DNA from 2 places in the Actinosynnema sp. NPDC002837 genome. Region 2 is predicted to be linked to the other one. Evidence: riboswitches for the same ligand, from Rfam matches in the RefSeq annotation. Region 2 holds a riboswitch; the other holds the start of a gene.

Region 1 (8,712 bases), on a different contig from region 2:
TGGTGCCCAGCTCCGCCGCCAGGTCCGGCACGCGCGGGTCGCCCAACGTGCACACGACCTCGTTGTCCGCGGGCAGCCGCCGCCGCGTCACGCCCGCCGCGACCATCTGCGCGTCGCAGAGGATCGGCGCGCCGGCCACCAGCGCCGCCCGCGCGTCGCGCACCACGTGGGGCGAGAAGTCGACGTCCGCGACCAGGTCGACCATCCCGCAGGCGTGGATCATGCGCACCACCACCCGGGACACGTCCGACGGGAAGCGCGCCAGGTCTGCCTCGGCGCGGATGGTGGCGAAGGAGCGGCGGTAGATCTCCGCGCCGTCCTTGACGTAGCTGGTCAATTGATCTCCTCGTACCCGTCGCCGGTCGCGACGAACTCCACCACGTCGCCGGCCGGCCTGCCGCACCGGCGTGCGCAGCCCGACCAGTGCACCCGGCCCGGCGTGGACCGGGTGTCGAGCCAGCGGGTCGCGTCGGCGCGCACGTCGGCCAGCGACTTGGCGCAGCCCGGCCGCCCGGTGCACGCGCTGACGCCGTGCCACGGGGAGTCCGGCGAGGTGAACAGGCCGCCGGTGTCGCTCCCGGCCGGCAGCACCACGCTGCGCCACGGCGTGAGCCGGACCGGCACGCCGGCCAGCAGCCGTGCGTCCCAGCGCCCGAACGGCACGCCCGCCACGACCGCGGAACCGTGCGGCCCCGGTGCGACGGGCGTCACATCCGGCTCGATCCGGACGTCACCCGGAACGCCCAACGCCGCCGTGATCTTCCGCACACCGCCGTCCACTTCGGACAGCCGCCACGCGTCGCCGCGGAGCTCGCCGAACAGCCGCGCGGCGGTCACCACGGCCGCGACCGGATCGGCCACGCGCAGCCCTGAATCGTGGCCTGCCAGGAACAACGCGTCGCCGACCAGCCCGACGTCACCTCCCAGGCCGCTGACCGCGCCACCCACCGTGACCAGGAAACGCCCTGGCAGGGACGCCAGCTCCGGCACGGCCAGCAACGCCGCGTCGATCTCGTCGACCAGCGCCTGGTTGTCGTCCAACGGCGCGGCGACGATGTTCCGCATCCGCTCGTGGCTCATCGAGGGCAGCAGGCCGACGTCGCGCAACCGCGCGCCCAGCTCGTGCTCCGCCCCCGGCGTCAAGCCCCTGATCTGCAGGTTCGCCCGCGAGGTCAACTCCAGGACGCCGTCGCCCAGCTCGATCGCGGCGGACCGGAGCACGTCGACCTGCCCGGCGTCCAACGTCCCGCCGGGCACCCGCACGCGCGCCAGCCCGCCGTCGGCGGCCCGGTGCACGTCGACCGCGCCGGGGCAGGCGTCCGGGTGAGTTCGATCCGTGGGCATGGACTGGATGCTAACTGCCGTTAGGGTGACCTCCGAACGGCGAAGCAGCAGGAGGAAGCCGGTGTGAATCCGGCGCGGTCCCGCCACTGTGACCGGGGGAGGCCCCGGGAGTCAGGAACTCCGCTCGCCGTACCCACGACCGGGGCGAGGACCCCCGAGGGATGGAGCCCGCACGTGATCCTGCTGTTGTCGACCTCCGACACGGACCTGCTGTCCGCCCGCGCGAGTGGCGCCGACTACCGCCTGGCCAACCCCGCCCGCACCGCCGTCGACGACCTGTCGGCCCTGGTGGAGGGCGTCGACCTGGTGGTCGTGCGCATCCTCGGCGGGCGCCGGATGTGGGAGGAGGGGCTCGACCGGCTGCTCGCCTCGGGCCTGCCGGTCGTCGTGCTGGGCGGTGAGCAGAACCCCGACGCGCCGCTGATGGAGCTGTCGACCGTGCCCGGCGGGGTCTGCGCCGAGGCGCACGCCTACCTGGCGCACGGCGGCGCGGCGAACCTCGCCCAGCTGCACCACTTCCTGTCCGACACGGTGCTGCTCACCGGCCACGGCTTCGCGCCGCCCGCACCGACGCCCACCTGGGGCGTGCTCGAACGGCAGGACGCGGGCGAGGGCCCGACCATCGCCGTCCTGTACTACCGCGCCCACCACGTGGCCGGGAACACGGCGTTCGTGCACGCGCTGTGCGACGCGATCGTGGCCAAGGGCGGCCGTCCGCTGCCGGTCTTCTGCGCCTCGCTGCGCACCGCCGAGCCGGAGCTGCTGGCCGTGCTCGGCCAGGCCGACGCCCTGGTGGTGACCGTGCTCGCGGCCGGCGGCACCAAGCCCGCCTCCGCGTCCGCCGGCGGTGATGACGAGGCGTGGGACGTGGGCGCGCTGGCCGCCCTCGACGTGCCGGTGCTGCAGGCCCTGTGCCTGACCACGAGCCGGGCCGCGTGGGACGGCAACGACGACGGGCTGTCCCCTTTGGACACCGCCACCCAGGTCGCGATCCCGGAGTTCGACGGCCGGATCATCACGGTGCCGTTCTCGTTCAAGGAGGTCGACGAGGACGGCCTCACGGTCTACGTCGCCGACGACGAGCGCGCGGCGCGGGTCGCGGGCATCGCCGTGCGCCACGGCCGGCTGCGCCACGTGCCGCCGGCCGAACGGCGCATCGCGGTGATGCTGTCGGCCTACCCGACCAAGCACTCCCGCATCGGCAACGCGGTCGGCCTGGACACGCCGGCCAGCGTCGTGCGGCTGCTCACCGCCATGGCGGAGCACGGCTACGACATCGGCGACGAGCTGCCGGGCGTGGCCGACCTCGACGGCGACGCGCTGATCCACGCCCTCATCGCGGCCGGCGGCCAGGACGCCGACTGGCTCACCGAGGAGCAGCTCCAGGGCAACCCCGTGCGGCTGCCGGCGGCCCGCTACCGGCAGTGGTACGCCACCCTGCCCGAGGACACCCGCGAGGAGATGGAGCGGCACTGGGGCGAGGCGCCCGGCGAGCTGTTCGTGGACCGGTCGCGGGACCCCGACGGCGAGATCGTGCTGGCCGCCCTGCGCTCCGGCAACGTCGTGGTCATGGTCCAGCCGCCGCGCGGCTTCGGCGAGAACCCCATCGCCATCTACCACGACCCGGACCTGCCGCCGAGCCACCACTACCTGGCCGCCTACCGCTGGCTGGAGGACGAGTTCGGCGCCGACGCCGTGGTGCACGTGGGCAAGCACGGCAACCTGGAGTGGCTGCCCGGCAAGACCGTCGGCCTGTCGGCGGGCTGCGGGCCCGACGCGGCGCTGGGCGACCTGCCGCTGATCTACCCGTTCCTGGTCAACGACCCGGGCGAGGGCACCCAGGCGAAGCGCCGGGCGCACGCCACCCTGGTCGACCACCTCGTGCCGCCGATGGCCAGGGCCGACAGCTACGGCGACATCGCCCGGCTGGAGCAGCTGCTGGACGAGCACGGCACCATCGCCGCCATGGACCCGGCCAAGCTGCCGGCGATCCGGGCCCAGATCTGGACCTTCATCCAGGCCGCCAAGCTCGACCACGACCTCGGCCTGGCCGACCGGCCGGAGGACGACGGGTTCGACGAGCTGATCCTGCACGTCGACGGCTGGCTGTGCGAGATCAAGGACGTCCAGATCCGCGACGGCCTGCACGTGCTGGGCCAGGCGCCCACCGGCGGGACCAGGGTGAACCTGGTGCTGTCGATCCTGCAGGCCAAGCAGATGTGGGCGGGTCGGGTCGCCGCCCTGCCCGGCCTGCGCGAGGCGCTGGGCCTGAGCGAGTCCGGCGACGACCGGACCGCCACCGACCGGGTCGAGGAACAGGCCCGCGCGCTCGTCCAGGCGATGGAAGACGCCAATTGGGACGTGAACGCGGCCCGGACGCTCACCGACGACGAGGACGTGGCGCGGATCCTGGAGTTCGCCGCGCTGGAGGTCGTGCCCCGGCTGGCCCGCACCACCGACGAGCTGGCGAACGTGCTGCACGCCCTGGACGGCGGGTACGTGCCGGCCGGTCCGAGCGGCTCGCCGCTGCGCGGCCTGGTGAACGTGCTGCCGACCGGCCGCAACTTCTACTCGGTCGACCCCAAGGCGGTGCCGTCCCGGCTGGCCTGGGAGACCGGCCAGGCCATGGCCGACTCGCTGCTGGAGCGCTACCGCGCCGACACGGGGGAGTGGCCGCCGTCGGTCGGCCTGTCGGTCTGGGGCACGAGCGCGATGCGCACCGCGGGTGACGACATCGCCGAGGTGCTGGCCCTGCTGGGCGTGCGGCCCGAATGGGACGAGCAGTCCCGCCGGGTGACCGGACTGGAAGTGATCCCGCTCGCCGAGCTGAACCGGCCGCGAATCGACGTCACGGTCCGGATCAGCGGTTTCTTCCGCGACGCGTTCCCCCACGTCGTGGCACTGATCGACGACGCGGTGCGACTGGTCGCGAACTTGGACGAGTCGGCCTCGGACAACTACGTCCGGGCGCACGCCCAAGCCGATCTCGCGCAGCACAACGACCCGCGCCGGGCGACAATGCGGATCTTCGGCAGCAAACCCGGTGCGTACGGCGCCGGCCTCCTCCCGCTGATCGACAGCCGCAACTGGCGCGACGACGCCGACTTGGCCGAGGTGTACGCGGTGTGGGGCGGCTACGCCTACGGCCGCGAACTCGACGGCGTCGAAGCCCGGCCGGCGATGGAGAGCGCCTACAAGCGCATCGCGGTGGCGGCGAAGAACATCGACACGCGTGAACACGACATCGCCGATTCCGACGACTACTTCCAATATCACGGCGGAATGATCGCGACCGTGCGCGCGCTCACCGGAAAAGCGCCCGCCGCTTATGTCGGCGACAGCACGCGGCCCGATGCCGTGCGCACCAGAACGCTGAACGAGGAGACGAACCGGATCTTCCGCGCCCGCGTGGTGAACCCGAGGTGGTTGGCCGCGATGCGCGAGCACGGGTACAAGGGCGCGTTCGAACTCGCGGCCACCGTCGACTACCTGTTCGGCTACGACGCCACCACCGGCGTGGTCGCGGACTGGATGTACGAGCAGCTCGTGGCGAGCTACGTGCTGGACCCGGTGAACCGGGAGTTCCTGGCCCGGTCCAACCCGTGGGCGCTGCACGGCATGTCCGAACGGCTCCTGGAGGCGGCCGAGCGGGGTATGTGGGAGCACCCGGAGCCCGCGACGCTGGAAGCGCTGCGAAAGGCGTACCTGGAAACCGAGGGCGACCTGGAGGACGGCGGCTGAGCCTTCGGGCCGCCCGCCCGCGGTCCACGACGCCGTCTATAACGTCGCGGAAACGCGTCGATCATGAGGGGTACCCCTATATCCCCGGGCGCCGCGCGCGTGACGAAACACTTCGGTGAATCACTGGCCCGGAACGGACGTCCCGCCGCGCGCTGCGGGACGTCCGGAGGTGACTCGGCCGGCCGGTGACGCCACCCGGTCGGCCGACTCGCACTACCCGTCCGGACGACTCGGCGCGCCACTCCCCGCGACTCGCCGTGGGGCGGTGCCGGACACGCGCGCACTTCCGGTGCAGACTGGTGGCGGGTGAGCGGGTTCGCGACTCGGGAATCTTTTCGGGCCGTTCGGCGCGGAGATGAACCGAGCGTGTCCGACCGGTCTACGAACAGTGCCTGAACGGACCACTGGACCAGCGGCTAGCAGAATCGGTCCAGCAAGGCAAATGACGCAACGTCGGTAACAGCGCGGACACGGGAGCTTGACACAACTCCGTGGCGCGAACCACACTCCCCCAAAACCTGGGAGCGCTCCCAGAACGTTCACCGCCGATCAACTGAGGAGTTCTCGTGCGCTACCGTCGAGCAGGCTTGGCCAAAGTCCTGGCCTGCACCGCAGTGCTTGCCGCTGTCGCCACGGCCTGTGGCTCGGGAGGTTCCGGAGGGGCATCCGACGGCAAGGTCGAGCTGACCATCGCGACCTTCAACGAGTTCGGGTACGAGGAGCTCCTCAAGGAGTACGAAGCCGCGAACCCGAACGTCAAGGTCACGCAGCGCAAGACCGGCCAGGCCGCGCCGCACCACCAGAACCTGTTCACCAAGCTGGGCGCGGGTTCCGGCCTCGCCGACGTCGAGGCCGTCGAAGAGGGCTTCCTGAGCCAGGTCATGTCCAAGTCGGGCCAGTTCGAGAACCTCAAGGAGATCGGTCCGAAGGACGTCCGCGACGACCGCTGGCTGCAGTGGAAGGTCGACGCCGTCACGACCAAGGACAACAAGCTCATCGGCTACGGCACCGACATCGGCCCGCTGGCCATGTGCTACCGCAAGGACATGCTGGAGGCCGCCGGCCTGCCGGCCGACCCCGAGGGCGTCAAGGCCCTGTTCGCCACCTGGGACTCGTACTTCGAGGCCGGTGACAAGTACGTCAAGGCGACCGGCAAGCCGTGGTTCGACTCGGCCGCGCAGATCTTCAACCCGATGCACAACCAGGCCGAGACCGGCTACTTCGACCGCGACGACAAGCTCGTGATCGAGACCAACGACGACAAGAAGATCTGGGACCAGGTCACCGGCGCGGTCGCGCGCGGCCAGTCGGCCAAGCTCTCCGCGTGGAGCCCGGAGTGGCAGACCGGCTTCAAGGAGTCGGCGTTCGCCACCAAGACCTGCCCGTCCTGGATGCTGGGTGTCATCGAGGGCAACGCCGGTCCCGACCACAAGGGCAAGTGGGCCGTCACCGCGGCGTTCCCCGGCGGCGGCGGCAACTGGGGCGGCTCGTACCTGACCGTCCCGAAGCAGGGCAAGAACAAGGCCGAGGCCGCCAAGCTGGCCGCGTGGCTGACCGCGCCCGAGCAGCAGATCAAGGCGTTCAAGGCCAAGGGCACCTTCCCGAGCCAGACCGAGGGCCTGATCTCCCCCGAGCTGCTCAACCAGACCAGCGAGTACTTCGGTGGCGAGAAGGTCGGCATGCTGTTCGCCGAGCAGGCCAACAAGGTCGCGGCGGCCCAGTACAAGGGCCCGCAGGACGGTGAGATCCAGGACAACGTGGTCTCCCCGGCGCTGACCTCGGTCGAGCAGGGCACGTCGCCCGACGAGGCGTGGGCGAAGGTCGTCGAGGGAGCCAAGAAGGCTGCCAAGTAATGACGACCGAGCTTTCGGTCGCGCGCGGGCGGGGCGCCGAGCCCCGCCCGCCGCGGCGCGACGACAACGATGACATCGGCACGGGCAAGCTGAGCTGGCGCTACCGGTTGAACCGGCTGGACGTGAAGTTCTCGCCCTACCTGTACATCGCCCCGTTCTTCGTCCTGTTCGCGGTCGTGGGCCTGTTCCCGCTGCTCTACACGGCCTACATCTCCCTGTTCGAGTGGGAGCTCGGCGCGGACGAGCAGCCGTTCATCGGCGTCGAGAACTACACCAACCTGTTGGCCGACTCGCAGTTCTGGAACGCGATGGTCAACACGTTCAGCATCTTCGCGATCTCGACGATCCCGCAGGTCATCATCGCGGTGCTGCTGGCCGCGCTGCTCAACACCGCCCTGCGCGGGCGCACCGGCTGGCGCATGGGCGTGCTGCTGCCCTACGTGGCCAGCCTCGTCGCCCTGACCATCATCTTCGGCGACCTGTTCGGCGTGCAGTACGGCAGCGTCAACAACATCATCGAGCTGTTCGGCTTCGACCGGATCGACTGGCAGGCCGACCGCTGGTGGAGCCACGTGGCCATCGCCACCATGGTCAACTGGCGCTGGACCGGCTACAACGCCCTGATCGTGCTGGCCGCCATGCAGGCCATCCCGCGCGACGTCTACGAGGCGGCCTGGGTCGACGGCGCGAGCAAGGTGCGCCAGTTCGTCAGCATCACGCTGCCGATGCTGCGCCCCACCCTGATCTTCGTGATCGTCACGTCGACCATCGGCGGTCTGCAGATCTTCACCGAGCCGTTGCTGTTCTCGCCCTCGGCGGGCGCCAACGGCGGCGCGACCCACCAGTACCAGACGGTCGTGCTCTACATGTACCAAGCCGGCTTCCAGAGCCAGGACCTCGGCTACGCCTCGGCGATGGCCTGGATCCTGTTCATCGTCATCATCGCGATCGCGGGGATCAACTTCCTGCTCACCCGCAAGCTCGCGTCCAGTGGGGAGGCGTGATGGCCACCATCACCGATCGCCCGGCGCCGAGCGCGGCCGGGTCCAAGCCCGTCAAGCGGAGGCGCTCGAAGGCGGTGTCGCTCTCCGAGCGGCGCCCGAGCTTCGTCGTCTACGGGATCCTGATCGCCTTCATCCTGGGCTCGGCGTTCCCGTTCTACTGGTCGTTCCTGGTGGCCAGCCACGACGACGCGACCTTCACCAAGGACTCGCCGATGTTGCCGGGCGGGAACTTCTTCCAGAACGCGAGCCGCGTGCTGGACACGATCCCGTTCTGGAAGGCGCTGGGCAACAGCATCATCGTCTCCGGCACGGTCACGATCTCCGTCGTGGTGCTCTCGACGCTGGCCGGGTTCGCGTTCGCCAAGCTGCGGTTCAAGGGCCGCGGTCCGCTGATGGTGTTCGTGGTCGCCACGCTCGCCGTGCCCACGCAGCTCGGCATCATCCCGCTGTACATGGTGATGGCGGAGTACGGCTGGTCAGGCACCCTCGGCGCGGTCATCGTCCCCAACCTGGTGACCGCGTTCGGCGTGTTCTGGATGCGCCAGTACATCGCCGACGCCGTGCCGGACGAGCTGATCGAGGCGGCCCGCATGGACGGGTGCAGCATGATCCGCACGTTCTGGCACGTGTGCCTGCCCGCGGTGCGCCCGGCGGCCGCCATGCTGGGCATCTTCACGTTCATGATGTCGTGGAACGACTTCCTCTGGCCGCTGATCGTGCTCAACGCGGACAACCCGACGATGCAGGTCGCCCTGGAGAAGTTGCAGAGC
Region 2 (8,712 bases):
TCGACCGGGTCGATGTAGACGCAGCCGTACAGCTCGGTCTCGTCGGCGTTGAAGAGGGCGTAGTTGAACGACTCGTGCGCGTCCTGCTCCCGTTCGTGCCGGGCGAGGTCGACGCGGTCGTGCTCGTAGGTCATGTCGGCGGGCGGCCAGCCCCACTTCTCGCCGTACCGCGACCACAACCGCTCCTGGGAGCCCATCACGGCGGGGTAGTCGACGTCCACATCGGACTCGCGGATGGGCCGCAAGTGGTGTTCGGCGTCGAGCGGGACGTGCGTCGGGTGGGCGAAGTCAGCGGGCAGCCACGGCATGGCGCGGATTCTGCGTCGGCCGGGGCGCGACCGCCACCGAAAAACCGATGGCGCGATTTCCGACACACCCCACACACTGCACCGATGACCGATGGGCTGGTGCTGCGGACCGCGCGCCCCGAAGACCTCGAGCAGATCGGCGCGCTGCTCGTCGACCGCGGCGAACCGGCCGACGCCGTCGACCACCGCCTGGTGGTCCAGGACCCGGACGCGGGCTGGGAGGCGTGCGCGGTCGTCGTGGACGGCGACAAGGTCGTGTCCACCGCGACCCTGCTGGACGAGACGCTGGTGCTCGACGGGCTGGAGATCCCGGCGGGCCAGGTCGAGCTGGTCGCCACCGACCGCGCCTACGAGGGCCGCGGGCTGGTGCGCGCGCTGATGGGGTGGGCGCACGAGCGGTCCGCCGCGCGCGGCCAGCTGGTGAACGTGATGCTCGGCATCCCGTACTTCTACCGCCGGTTCGGCTACACGTACGCGATCCCGATCTCGGCCACCCGGCCGGTGACGGGCCGTCCCGACGGCGGTGGGCACGCGTTGCGCGAAGCGGGTGCCGAGGACATCCCGGCGATGGCCCGGCTCCAGGACGCCGAGCAGGCGCGGGCCGACCTGCGGATGCCGCACTCCCCCGGCCTGTGGCGGTGGTTGGTGGCCCGCGACGGCAGCACGCAGTGGCTGGTGGAGCGGGACGGCGTGCCGGTCGCCACGGGTCGCACCACCCCGCCGGACGAAGGCGCGCGGCTGTGCGAGGTGGCGGCCGTCGACGAGGCGGCGGCGCACGCGCTGCTCGCGTTGACCGGTGCCGAGGAGGTGACCGAGCGGCCGGGGTCGGTGGCGGGTGAGGCGCTGGAGCCGTTCCTCGGGCTCGCGGAGCCGGACGCGGCCTCGTACTACGTGCGGATCGGCGACCCGGTGGCGGTGCTGGAGCACCTGCGGCCGGTGTTCGGGCGGCGGTTGCGGGAGGCCGGGCTCGGCGACCGGGAGGGCAAGGCGGTGGTCTCGTTCTACGGGTCGCACGTGCGGCTGCCGTTCAAGGCGGGCGAGGTCGGTCCCGTGGTGGCCGGCGGGCGGATGCAGGCGCCGGGCGCGGCGGGTGGCGGCGGCGTGGCGCCGGACCTGCTGGCGTCGCTGCTGTTCGGCCCGCACGGTCTGCGCGGCCTGACCGCGCGGGAGCCGGACGTGTACCCGGGCCCGAACGCCGAGCTGATGCACGCCCTGTTCCCGCCGGTGCGCGGCGACCTGATGACGTTCTACCTGCCGTAGGTCAGGCGGCGGCCAGGTCAGGTGGCGGCCCGGAACAGCTCGCGCGCCTCGGTGATCGCCCGGGTCAACGCCTCGGGTTCCGGCCGCAGTCCCGCGACGATCTCGTCGACACCGCGCAGTCCGGCCTCCTGCAACAGCCGCTTCTCGTTCGTCGTCCACTGACCGCGTGCGGCGAGCACGGCGTGCGCGGTCTGGAGCGCGGCGGTGACCAGCGTGGCCGCGACCTCGGCCAGCCGGCCGCTCGGCGCGTGCGCGGAGAGGGCGTAGTCCAGCGTCAAGGCCGCCTTCTCGCGCCAGACCGCGGGCGCCGCCGCGCGCAGCGCCTCCGGGTAGGTCGGGCGGGGCAGGTCGCCGCGCAGCACCCGGTGCCGCGCGAGCTCGCCGACGACCAGGTAGCTGGGGATGCCGGCGAGGTGGAACAGCAGCGGCTCCCAGTGGAAGCGGCCCTGCTCGGCCTCGGCGAGTTCGCGCTCGACCACGTCGAGGTCGCGGTAGTGGACGTCGACGCGCCGGCCGTCCACGGTGAGCCAGGCTCCGCCGTTGAAGACGCCGCCGCCCCACTCGCCGATCTCCGAGACCTGCCCCTCCCACCCGACCGCGCGCAGGTCGGCGGGGTCGAAGGCGCCCCGGTAGTAGACGGCGAGGTCCCAGTCGCTGTCCGGGGTGCCGGTGCCTTGGGCACGCGATCCGCCGAGGGTGACGGCGTGCACGGCGGGCAGGGCCGCGAGCCGGTCGGCGACGTGGTCGAGGAACGTTTCGTCGGTCATGGGCACGGCGACATGCATAGCCGCCGGCCGGGGGCCGCGTCAGCCGAATTCTCCGTCAGAGGGTCGCGAACTCGACTCCCATCGCCACGCCCGCGAGCACGAGCAGCACGCCGGTGGCGGCGAGCGTGCGACGGTAGCCGGTGTCGCCGAGCCTGCGGCGTCCACGTGCGACGAGCAGGGCGATCACGACCTTGCCGCCGACCAGGGTGAGGTAGAACCCGGTCAGCAACGCCACGCCCGCGATCGCTGACGTGCGCCAAGTGGTGATGGTGAGCGGGCCGAGCGCGGTCGCCCACGCGATCCACGGGTGCGGGCTGAGCAGGTTCACCAGCACCGCTCGGCGCAGGGCCGCGGCATCCGGCGGAGGTTGGTCGGGCGAGGGCTGGGCGGTCAGTGAGGCCGAGCGGGCGTCGCGGACGGTCTGCACGCCGGTCCACACGACGAACACCGCGCCGACGACGCCGAGCACGCCCAGCGCCCGCTCCGGCAGGCGGTCCAGCAGGAGCAGGGTCACGGCGACCACGGCGGCGTCCGACAGCAGCGGCGCGCAGGCGGTCAGGGCGCCGGCCCTCCAGCCCGACCGCAGCGCCGACGACACCACCAGCACCAACAGCGGACCGGGGCTGATGCTCGCGGCCAGGCCGAGGGCCAGTCCCAACCCCAGTGCGTCCACGGCGGCAGACTAGGTCACGTGTCCGAGTTCGCCCGAGTCCTGGCCACCCTGCGGCAGATCCGCGGCCTCAGCCCGTTCTTCGCCCTGGACGTCGGCCGGCCCGACGACAGCTGGCACGACGGCGCGGCCCTGTCGCACGGCCCCGCCCTGCCCGACGCCCTCGACCGGATCTCCGCCCGGTACCGCACCGGGGAACGGCGGGTCGCCGCGTCGTTGTTCTTCCTCGGCTACACCGCGCGGCTGCTGAGCCCGGTCGTCGCCGCACGCGCGGTCGGCGGCGACGTGCCCGACATCCGCCCGGCCAACCTGTGGTGGCGCTACACCCCCGAAGGGCTCCAGGTCCGGCTCAAGGACCCCGTCACCGGCGTCGGCATCGCCGAGTCGCTGGAGCCGGTGGTCGAGGCGGTGCACGCGGTCACGCCGGTGGCCCGCGGCCTGCTGTGGGGCAACGCGGGGTCGTCTATGGCGGGCGCGCTGCGCACGATCAGCCGCAGCGGCGTCGACTGCGACGCGCTGGCCGCCGAGCTGTTCGCCGACCCACCGCTCAAGGACACCGGCGAGTTCATCCCGTTCCCCGGCGAGATCGCGTTCCGGCGGCGCAGCTGCTGCCTGTACTACCGGCTCGACGGCGGCGGCACGTGCGGTGACTGCCCGTTGCCGGCTCGTCGGAGGTGAGCGACGACAACTCGTCTGGTCGGTTGTGCCGGCCCTCGATCCACCTCTACGGTCGCAGCGCCGCAGTGGACGGGAAGCCGGTGTGAATCCGGCGCGGTCCTCGCCACTGTGACCGGGGAGCCAACCCGCCGAGAACGTCACTGGCCGCGCTCAGCGGCTGGGAAGACGCGGGGACGGCGTCGATCCGGGAGTCAGGAGACCGGCTGCGGCACGAGTTGTTGTTGACCTTCCACGAGGTATGGAGGAGGCCGTCATGACGAGCCCCGCGCACCCCCTTTCCACTCCCGTCCCCAAGTGGGCCTACGCCGTCGCGCTGGTCGCGTTGACCGTGACCTGGCTGGTCCTGCAGGAGAACGGCATCGCGCTCGGCCACGCCGCCGAGACCGTGCACGAGTTCTTCCACGACGGGCGCCACGCGCTCGGCGTCCCGTGCCACTAGGCGCGGGCGCCATGTCGACGAACACCTACAAGGGCCTGTTGCTGCGCGGTCTCGGCGCGGGCGCGGTGGCCGGGCTGCTCGCGGGCCTGGTCGGCGTGCTGGTGGTCGAGGCGCCGATCCGGGCGGCGCTGGCCGTCGAGCAGGCCCGGCCCGCGGCGCCCGACGCGGGTCACGGGCACGGCGAGCTGTTCAGCCGCGGCACGCAGGTGGTCGGCGGTGTGCTCGCCGCGGTCGTGGTGGGCGTCGCCGTCGGCGCGCTGTTCGCCACCGCCTACGCGGGGTCGCGGCGCTGGTTCGCCTCGAAGGCGCCGTTCGTCCGGGCGGTGGCGCTGTCGGCGGCGGCGTTCGGGGCGGCGGCGCTGCTGCCCGCGGTGAAGTACCCGGCCAACCCGCCGGCGGTGGGCGACCCGGACACGGTCGAGTACCGCACGGTGCTCTACCTGGGGCTGATCGCGGCCGGGCTGCTGGTCGCGGTCGGTGCGAGCTACCTGGCTTCCCGGCTGGGCCGCCTCGGCACGCCGGTCCGGGCCACCGCCGTGGCCTCGGCCGTGGTGGCGGCGGTGGTCGTGCTGCTGGTCGCGTTCCCGGCGACGCCGGACGCCGTGCCGTCCGACCTGCCGGGCAGCGTGCTGTGGGAGTTCCGGCTGGCCTCCCTCGCCGAGACGGCCACGCTGTGGCTCGGCCTCGGCGTCGTGTTCGGCCTGCTGGTCGACCCGGCCACGAGACGGGCCAGGTCGGCCGTCTAGCAGGCTGGTCGGTCTCAGCCGTCCAGCAGCCGGGCGAGCGCCTCCAGGTCCACCCCCACCAGGGACTCCCGGAACACGCGGCGCTCGCCCGGCTCGACCGGCACGTCGCACGGCACGACCAGGACCGTGCAGCCGGCGGCCACGGCGGAGGCGACGCCGGTCGGCGAGTCCTCGATCGCGACGCACCGGGTCGGGTCGACGCCGAGCAGCCGGGCGGCCTTCAGGTACGGCTCGGGCAGCGGCTTGTTGCGGCGGTCCACCTCGTCGCCGCACACCGTGACGTCGAACAGGTCGCGCCCGATGGTGTCCAGCGCGACCTCGGTCAACTGCCGCTCGGTCGACGTCACCAGCGCCATCGGCACGCCCGAGTCGCGGACCGCGCGCAACGCCTCACGCGCGCCCGGCCGCCAGGGCAGCCCGGCGCGGAACACCTCCTCGGTGCGCCGCATGATCCACGCCGCGCCGTCGGCGACGTCCTCCTCGGACGGCCGCTCGACGCCCACTTCCGCGAACAGCATCGACATCGTCCGGGGCACGCTCGACCCGACCATCGCCTGCCTGGTCGCGAGCGACAGCGTGCCGCCCAGCTTCTCGACGAACTCGTAGAGCGGGATGTCCCACAGCTTCTCGGAGTCCAGCAGCGTGCCGTCCATGTCCCACAGCACAGCCTCGACCGTCATGTACGTCCTTCGTTGATCACGCGTGGTCGTGTCCTTCACCTGTTCGACGCAAGTATCCCGGACTGTTACGCACGGAGCGTGACCGAGGGTGGGAGGGTCGGCGCCCGGTCCGGCCGGGTCGAGGACGAACCCGCCGCCGTGCCCGGCACGGCCTCACGTGCGAGTTCGGCACCCCGACGTGACAATCCGACGATCTTCTCCGTGACGTCCCGCTCGACGGGATCGGCCCCGAAGGTGTTGGTCTTCACGACGTCCGCGCCGGCTTCGTGGTGGCCGCGGCGGGCTTGGCGCGCGACCTCGGACGTGATCACGTCCACGATCTCGTCGCACCCTCGTGACCTGCGAAATCATCGTGGTTCGGACAGGCGGGCCGGGGCTCGGGGCCCGTGACGCCCGCCGTGAGGTGGACGCGGTCGGCGGGCGCGCCCGGGGAAGGCGGCGGGACACGAACCGACATGCGCCAAGCCTACGGCGTCGGGTGTGCGGCAGGGGTCGTAGTCTGGCCGCGTGACCGATCCGGACCAGGCCGCCCAGACCCCCTTCGACCCCAGCAAACCGCTCACCAACCCGATCATGGTGGCGGCGTTCGAGGGGTGGAACGATGCTGGCGACGCCGCCAGCACGGCGATCGAACACCTGCAACTCACGTGGGACGCGACGCCGTTGGCGGAGATCGATCCGGACGACTACTACGACTTCCAGGTGACCCGACCCACCGTCCGACTGGTGGACGGTGTCACCCGACGGGTTGAATTCCCGACGACCCGCCTGTCGGTCTGCCGCCCGCCCGGGTCGTCCACCGACGTGGTGCTCGTGCACGGGATCGAACCGAACATGCGGTGGCGGAAGTTCGCCGCCGAGCTGCTCGGCCACATCGAGGACCTGGGCGTGACCACCGTGGTCACGCTGGGTGCGCTGCTGATGGACACCCCGCACACCCGGCCGGTGCCCGTGACGGGGACGGCGTACGACGAGGCGGCGGCGGCGAAGTACGGGCTGGAGCGGTCGCGGTACGAGGGGCCGACCGGGATCGTCGGCGTGTTCCAGGACCTGTGCGTGCAGGCGGGCGTGCCCGCGATCTCGTTCTGGGCGGCCGTGCCGCACTACGTGTCCCAGCCGCCCTCGCCGAAAGCGACGCTGGCGCTGCTGCACCGGGTCGAGGAGGTGCTGGACGTCGAGGTGCCGCTCGGCGCGCTGCCCGAGCAGGCCGAGGAGTGGGAGCGCACGGTCAGCGAGATGGCCGACGAGGACGAGGACGTGCGCAACTACGTGCGGGCGTTGGAGGAGCGCGGGGACGCGGAGCTCCAGATCACCGAGGCGAGCGGTGACGCGATCGCGGCCGAGTTCGAGCGGTACCTGCGGCGGCGTGGCCGCGGGCCGGGCCGCGGGCCGACCGGGATGTGACTCCGCCCGACCCGACGACCCGGACCTGCCGAACCGCGCGGCTTCGCGGAGGTACTCGCCGAGGGGACCCCTGCTTTTACCCTGCCGCGCAGGACCGACGATGTCGCCGGTGAAACCGGCTCCTGTGGACAAGTCCCGGGTCCGGGTGGCGGCGTTGTACGCCGGTGGGTTCCTCGGGCCCTTCGGTGGCGCGATGACCACGTCCGTGCTGCCCGAGGTCGGCGGGGACTTCGGCATCTCCGCCGGTGCGGCGGCGGCCACGCTGACCGGGTACCTCGTGCCGTTCGCGCTGCTCATGCTGGTCTCCGGCACGTTGGGTGAACGGTGGGGCGCACGACGGACCGTCCGCGTCGCGTACGCCGTCTACGTGCTGGCCTCCGCGTTGTGCGCGGTGTCGTGGTCGTTCCCCGTGTTGATGGGCGGGCGGGCCGTGCAGGGTGCGGCCAACGCGTTCACCACTCCCCTGCTGCTGGCGGCGATCGCGGCGGTGACGCCGAAGGCCCGGTTGGGGCGGGCGCTGGGCGTGTTCGCGTCCACGCAGGCCGCCGGGCAGACCTCCGCGCCGTTGCTGGGCGGGCTCGCGGCCGAGGCGTCGTGGCGGTGGGCGTTCGTCGGCGCGGCGGTGGTGGCGGGCGCGTTGGCGGTGGTCGGGTTGCCCGCCGACCTGCCGCGCGACGCCGCACGTCCCCGGCTGCGCAGCGCCTGGCGGGCCCGGACGTTGCGGCCGGCCGCGGTCGGGTTCGTGGCCTGGGGTTGCCTGGGCGGGCTGTCGTTCCTGGTGGCACTGCGGTTGGGTGACTCGTTCGGGTTGAGCGCGGGGCAACGAGGGCTGGTGCTGACCGGGTTCGGGCTGGTCGGGATCTTCACCGCACGGCTGACGGGGTGGTCGATCGACCGGTTCGGCGCGCGGCGGTGGGCGGTGGTCGGCGCGGCGGTCGGCGGGGTGCTGCTGGTCGGCGTCGGCGTGCTGCCGTCGGTGGTCGCGGTCGGGCTGTCGTGGGCGGCGGCGGGCGCGTTCAGCCAGGCGGTGGTCGTCGGGCTGAACGCGCTGGTGCTGTCCTCGGACGAGGCGAACCGGGGCGGGTCGGTGTCGGTGGTGCAGTCGTTGCGGTTCCTGGGTGGCGCGGTGTCGCCGGTGGCGTTCGTGCCGCTGTACGCCCTCGACCCGGTGAGCGCGTTCCTCGTGCCCGCCGGGCTGGTGCTGGCCGTCCCGCCCGTCCTGCTGCTCAGCCGCCGGTCACGCCCCTGGCCGGAACCCGGGTGCCGAGGGTGAGCAGCGCCAGCACGCCGGCCGCCAGGTAGAGCGCGGCCTGGCCGTTGAGCAGCGCGGACAGGCCGAGCACGGGCGTGAGGGCGCCGGCGAGCACCATGCCGAGCGCCTGACCGCCGTCGTAGAGGCTGACGAACGTCGCCATCACCCGGCCGCGCACCTCGTCGGAGGCGTGCAACTGGAGCACCGACATCATCCCGGCGCCCGCGATCACGCCCGGCACGCCCACCACCACGAACGCGGCCAGGTAGAACACCAGCGCGGTGGTCACGTGCGGCCCGTTCCAGCCGAGCGCGGCGACCGCGGCGAAGCCGACCAGCGACACGCCCAGGAGCCTGCCGGGCTCGAGCCGGCGGGCCAGCGCGCCGACCAGCAGGCCGCCGAGCAACCCGCCCACCGCCTGCACGCCGCGCAGCAACCCCACCTCGGCCGCCCCGCCGCCGAGCCGTTCGGTCACGAACACCACGAACAGCACCACGAACAGGCCCTG

What was found. Region 2 has a riboswitch for cobalamin ahead of ABTZ99_RS20605 (CbtB domain-containing protein). Riboswitches for the same ligand answer to the same signal wherever they lie in the genome.
Region 1: it holds a riboswitch for cobalamin, as region 2 does, so the genes downstream of both, cobN (cobaltochelatase subunit CobN) here and ABTZ99_RS20605 (CbtB domain-containing protein) in region 2, are expected to answer to the same signal.

What each region holds. Positions count from the first base shown of each region.
Region 1 is NZ_JBEOVG010000037.1:30,795-39,506, reverse strand. It holds gene ABTZ99_RS24060 (precorrin-8X methylmutase) at 1-337, opposite strand, end outside; gene ABTZ99_RS24055 (ferredoxin-like domain-containing protein) at 334-1,344, opposite strand; cobalamin riboswitch at 1,356-1,485, shown strand; gene cobN (cobaltochelatase subunit CobN) at 1,519-5,085, shown strand; gene ABTZ99_RS24045 (ABC transporter substrate-binding protein) at 5,652-6,938, shown strand; gene ABTZ99_RS24040 (carbohydrate ABC transporter permease) at 6,938-7,942, shown strand; gene ABTZ99_RS24035 (carbohydrate ABC transporter permease) at 7,942-8,712, shown strand, end outside.
Region 2 is NZ_JBEOVG010000028.1:24,601-33,312, forward strand. It holds gene ABTZ99_RS20580 (N-acetyltransferase) at 1-308, opposite strand, end outside; gene ABTZ99_RS20585 (GNAT family N-acetyltransferase) at 393-1,568, shown strand; gene ABTZ99_RS20590 (nucleotidyltransferase domain-containing protein) at 1,586-2,335, opposite strand; gene ABTZ99_RS20595 (LysE family translocator) at 2,391-3,008, opposite strand; gene ABTZ99_RS20600 ((2Fe-2S)-binding protein) at 3,027-3,683, shown strand; cobalamin riboswitch at 3,722-3,905, shown strand; gene ABTZ99_RS20605 (CbtB domain-containing protein) at 3,937-4,122, shown strand; gene ABTZ99_RS20610 (CbtA family protein) at 4,134-4,868, shown strand; gene ABTZ99_RS20615 (HAD family hydrolase) at 4,883-5,548, opposite strand; gene ABTZ99_RS20620 (homocysteine S-methyltransferase family protein) at 5,614-5,865, opposite strand; gene ABTZ99_RS20625 (PAC2 family protein) at 6,056-6,952, shown strand; gene ABTZ99_RS20630 (MFS transporter) at 7,062-8,225, shown strand; gene ABTZ99_RS20635 (MFS transporter) at 8,179-8,712, opposite strand, start outside.